2 regions of the Fontibacillus forbon genome follow, and region 1 is predicted to be linked to the other one. Evidence: riboswitches for the same ligand, from Rfam matches in the RefSeq annotation. Region 1 holds a riboswitch; the other holds the start of a gene.

What was found. A riboswitch is a leader RNA that binds a small molecule or an ion and turns the genes downstream of it on or off. The one in region 1 is predicted to bind cyclic di-AMP.
Region 2: linked by a shared signal. The riboswitch ahead of ACLB09_RS10660 (APC family permease) and the one ahead of ACLB09_RS24235 (C40 family peptidase) in region 1 are both predicted to bind cyclic di-AMP.

What each region holds. Positions count from the first base shown of each region.
Region 1 covers NZ_JBKGFV010000009.1:18,626-21,021, reverse strand. Annotated here, with positions in the region: gene ACLB09_RS24245 (hypothetical protein) at 1-9, shown strand, start outside; cyclic di-AMP (ydaO/yuaA leader) riboswitch at 231-365, shown strand; gene ACLB09_RS24240 (C40 family peptidase) at 368-862, shown strand; cyclic di-AMP (ydaO/yuaA leader) riboswitch at 1,104-1,240, shown strand; gene ACLB09_RS24235 (C40 family peptidase) at 1,245-1,718, shown strand; gene ACLB09_RS24230 (GNAT family N-acetyltransferase) at 2,125-2,396, shown strand, end outside.
Region 2 covers NZ_JBKGFV010000002.1:797,263-799,658, reverse strand. Annotated here, with positions in the region: gene pdxK (pyridoxine/pyridoxal/pyridoxamine kinase) at 1-288, shown strand, start outside; cyclic di-AMP (ydaO/yuaA leader) riboswitch at 539-729, shown strand; gene ACLB09_RS10660 (APC family permease) at 968-2,396, shown strand, end outside.

The DNA.
Region 1 (2,396 bases):
AAAAGTTAAATTTTTTTAATTTTTATCATCCCTTGTGCCACAAGGCCTCCGCGCTTCTACGGAGGCCTTGTCCTGCGTTTTCCCCTCTGAATCTTGCTAAATAACCATTGCCAAAATATACTTGCCTTTGTTACAATAACAGCAGCACAATTTCAGTAACAGTTTTGTAATTATTTTTGTTACTATTAGCAGGAGTTTTCTGTTGAGTGTTGAATAAGTAAGAAGTCAGATGTAAATTACAGCCGAATTCCCTTCGCGGGGAACGGGGGAACCACTTTGGGTGAATTGATCTCGCAAGAGAGGGATCATAGGGGACCTTCAACCGAATCCTTAAGCTAACCTCGTAGGCATTGGAAGGAGCATTTCCTTGAAGAAACAGTTAACCGCAGCAGCAGTAAGTCTTGCATTACTTTTCTCCATCGGAACTGGTAGCGCTTTCGCGTCGGAATCCAAACTCGATGGCGTGATCGACAAAGCCCTGGGAACTGAATATGTTTCCGGTGGAACTACTACCTCAGGCTTCGACTGTTCGGGATTTACTATGTATGTCTTCTCGAAAATCGGCATTAAATTGCCGCACCAATCAGGCTCCCAGTACAAAATGGGAACCGCTATTGAGAAAGATCAACTGATTGCCGGCGACCTGGTGTTCTTCAACACTTCAGGCAAAGGCGTTTCTCATGTCGGCGTTTACGTCGGTGATGGCAAGTTTGCTCACGCTTCCTCTTCCAAGGGCGTAGTCATCAGCAAATTAAGCGAAAAGTATTATGTCGAGCGTTACGTTGGCGCGAAGCGCATTATGAGCACCGACAAATATGAAGAAGTTACCGGTGATGTTCAGGACCATGATGAAGTAGAATAATAACAGTCAAGCCCGCAGTGATTCTTTATGGAATCAACTTCTGCGGGTTTTTCTTTTTTTCAGGCACACTTCCTAGGAATCATTACCCGGTTCTGACCGGGATAAACAGGACAAATTAACTTATTTATTCAAAATTGCCGAAACAAACTTGCCAAGTCCGGCTAGCCTTGGTAAAATAACCAGAGTAAATAGTAACAACTTTGTAATTTCTGTCGTAACGTCGTATTTTTCGGGTGCATTCAACTAAGAACAGCCGAATTCCCGGCACCCGGGAAACGGGGGAACCATTTTGGGTGAATTGATCTCGCTACATAAGGATCATAGGGAACCTTCAACCGAATCCTCAAGCTAACCTCGCAGGCCTTGGAAGGAGTTTTACATCTTGAGAAAGACGATCACAGCAGCAGCTACGAGTTTGGCCATCCTATTCACCATGGGAACGGGAAGCGCTTTCGCAGACACCACGTTGAACAGCGTTGTTAAGTCCGTGTACGGCACACCTTATAAATACGGAGGAGTTACGACCAACGGTTTTGATTGTTCCGGATTTACAAGGTATGTGTTCAAAAAAATGGGCATCGATCTTGCCCGCGTGTCCGGAGCCCAGTACAAACAAGGAACGGCCGTGGCAAAAAGCCAATTGAAGGCAGGAGATCTCGTTTTCTTCAACACCTTGGGTAAAGGTAAAGTGTCCCACGTCGGCATTTACCTGGGCGACGATAAGTTCGCACACGCTTCTTCCTCTAAAGGCATCCGAACTGACAAATTGAGCAACAGCTATTATAAAACGCGTTATGTCGGGGCAAAAAGAATTTTGAGCAAATCCAGCTTTACAACGTTTGCCACAGAATCCTGATCACCCTGACACCTTTGAGGCCCTCACCTCGAAAACCCATCTGACCGCAACTGATTCTTGCAGGAATCGGCTGCGGTTTTTTTTCTCTGTATCATCTTACTCATATAACGAAGGATCGGATCAAAAGGTTTCTTGTACGCGGCCTATTTCCAAAAAAATATTTTTAATCTCCGTCCGTATCTCCTTCACTCCATATCCAAATCCTTCTATATCCAAAATTTACCCCATTGGCATAAGTCTAAACAGGAAATTTCCCCGTTCAGCACTTTTTTTCGTGCTTCCTTTCTTGCGATCCTCCATTTCAAAGCCTTTACAATCAAAGAAAATCCCGATAGAGTGAGGTTAAAAAGAACTTAAGCCATATGGGTAACCGCATATGTATTCCTATCGTTTAAGGAGGCGCATTATGGAAAAACCGATCGCAGCATTCCGAATCGTACCCATGGAAGAAAGCCACGGCGCGGAAATCAGCACCTGGCGTTACGATTCTCCCTATGATATTTATAGCTGGCTCCCCTGGGAACAAATGAAAGCGCTCGATGTAGAATTCGGCAATCCCGCCTTACGGGCGCAGCAGTATGTCTCTTTATTGAATCAGGAGGACGAACTTGCCGGATTTGCCCAGTACTTCCCTATGGAGGGGGTTACGCGTCTAGGGATCGGCATGAGGCCTGATTT
Region 2 (2,396 bases), on a different contig from region 1:
GTCATTAAAGGCGGTAAAGCTTTGGAAGGCGAAAAAGCCATCGACCTGTTCTATGACGGCGAGGAATTTGTGATCCTGGAGACGGAAAAGATCGAACCGGCCTATAATCATGGGGCAGGCTGCACGTTTGCCGCGGCGGTTACCGGTGGCTTGGCCGGCGGATTATCCGTGAAAGAAGCCGTGGTCAAGGCGAAAAAATTCGTCACGGCTGCCATCTCTTCGGGTTATGCCTTTAACGAGTATGTGGGACCGGTATTTCATGGCGGGTATCGCTTGAACGGTGAATAAGCTGAAGCAGATTGTTTGAAAAAATAATGCAAGGACAGGCCGGTTTCCGATGAATGGAAGCCGGCTTTTTTTGTTGTCTATAAATCCTATATAAGATTAGTTATCCGGACTCAATAATCCATGATAATAAATGAAAGTGATGAAAGTAAGCGTTTTATTCTCCTATCAAACCCGGAAAAACGCGTTTTGAGGCAAATTCAGGGATTTACAGAAAATGAGAGCAGGCGTAATATTCACTCTTGGATTTTATATTCTTGATTCGCTGAATTTCCCGTATCGCGGGAAAGCGGGGGAACCGAATGCCGGGCGTCCAGGCAATAGCAGCCTAAACGAACGGTAGGGGGTGAATCCGCAGCATGTCCTGCAGAACATGCTGCGGAGGGGTGACTCTCGCCACCCTAATCCGACAGCTAACCTCGTAAGCGTAGTCCGAGAGAGGATGATACTGTGCCCATGTAAGTAACCATGGACCGCAGGGGGTCGTGCCTCTGTGGTTTTTTGCTGTGCAAAAAGCCCCAGGGTTTGCCAAACTCCTGCATGACTGGCTCTGTTGAATCATATTCGAATAGCCCGTTACCGCTATTTGCCGATTCGGGTTTAATATGACGAATTGCCAATATTATTAATTCATAAACAGCCTTTGTATTTGCAAAAAATAAAGCACGGTGGTGTTGCAGCTATGTTTTCGATAATCAAGAGAGTGCTCATCGGTCAGCCGCTGAAGTCAACCGCACTTGGCGAACAAAAACTAAACAAAACGAAAGCCCTGGCCATCCTTTCATCGGATGCCTTGTCCTCCGTAGCCTACGGACCGGAGCAGATTCTGCTCGTCTTGATGACGATCGGCGCGGCAGCCTACTGGTACTCCATTCCGATTGCCGTGGGAATTCTGGTGCTGCTGGTGGCTCTGGTCTTATCCTACAGACAAGTGATTTATGCGTATCCTCACGGCGGAGGAGCTTACGTCGTTTCCAAGGAAAATTTGGGAGTAAACTCCGGACTTTTAGCAGGCGGTGCGCTGCTGGTGGATTACATTTTAACCGTTGCGGTCAGCATTTCCGCAGGTACGGATGCCATTACCTCGGCTTTTCCGTCGTTGCATTCCTATAATGTACTCATTGCATGCCTTTTAGTAGTGGTTATCACGGTTCTTAATTTGCGCGGAATCACCGAATCGGCTTCTATTCTGGCTTATCCGGTTTACTTGTTCGTGCTTGTCATATTTATTACGATCGGAGCGGGTCTTTATCAAATTGCGGTGGGTGAAGTTCCGGCCAACTTACATTCCCCGATCGGTACGCCTGTGACAGGACTTACGCTGTTCCTGCTCTTGCGGGCATTCGCCTCAGGGAGTTCGGCCTTGACCGGGGTTGAGGCGATTTCCAACGCGATTCCTAATTTCAAGGACCCGGCCCCCAAGAATGCTTCCAAAACATTAGCTGCGATGGGCGTGCTGCTGGCGCTTTTATTTACGGGAATCGTATGGCTGGCCTATTATTACGGGATTTCGCCTAAAGCGGAGGAAACCGTCGTATCCCAAATCGCTTCAGCTACATTCGGCCGGGGCTTTATGTACTATACGATTCAGGGGATAACCGCGATGATTCTGGTGCTGGCTGCCAATACGGGATACTCGGCATTTCCGCTCTTGGCCGTGAACCTGGCGAAAGACAAATATATAGCCCGTATGTTCACCGTTCGGGGTGACCGCCTCGGTTATTCCAACGGGATCGTTTTTTTGGCGGTGGCCTCCATTCTGCTTATCATCGTTTTTAAAGGACAGACAGAGCATCTGATTCCTCTCTATGCGGTTGGCGTATTTATTCCGTTTACGTTGGCGCAAACCGGTATGCTCGTAAAATGGTTTCGGGAAAAACCGTCAGGCTGGGGATTGAAATTAACGATTAATGCGGTCGGCGCTTTAATCAGCTTTACCGTCATGATGATTTTCTTTATTACGAAATTTCCGCAAGTCTGGCCTGCGCTAATCTTTTTGCCGGCGATCGTATACATTTTTCACAAAATCAACCGTCATTATGAAGCTGTAGGAGATCAATTGCGGATAACTACATGCGAGCCGCCTTTAGCGATCGAAGGGAATGTAATGG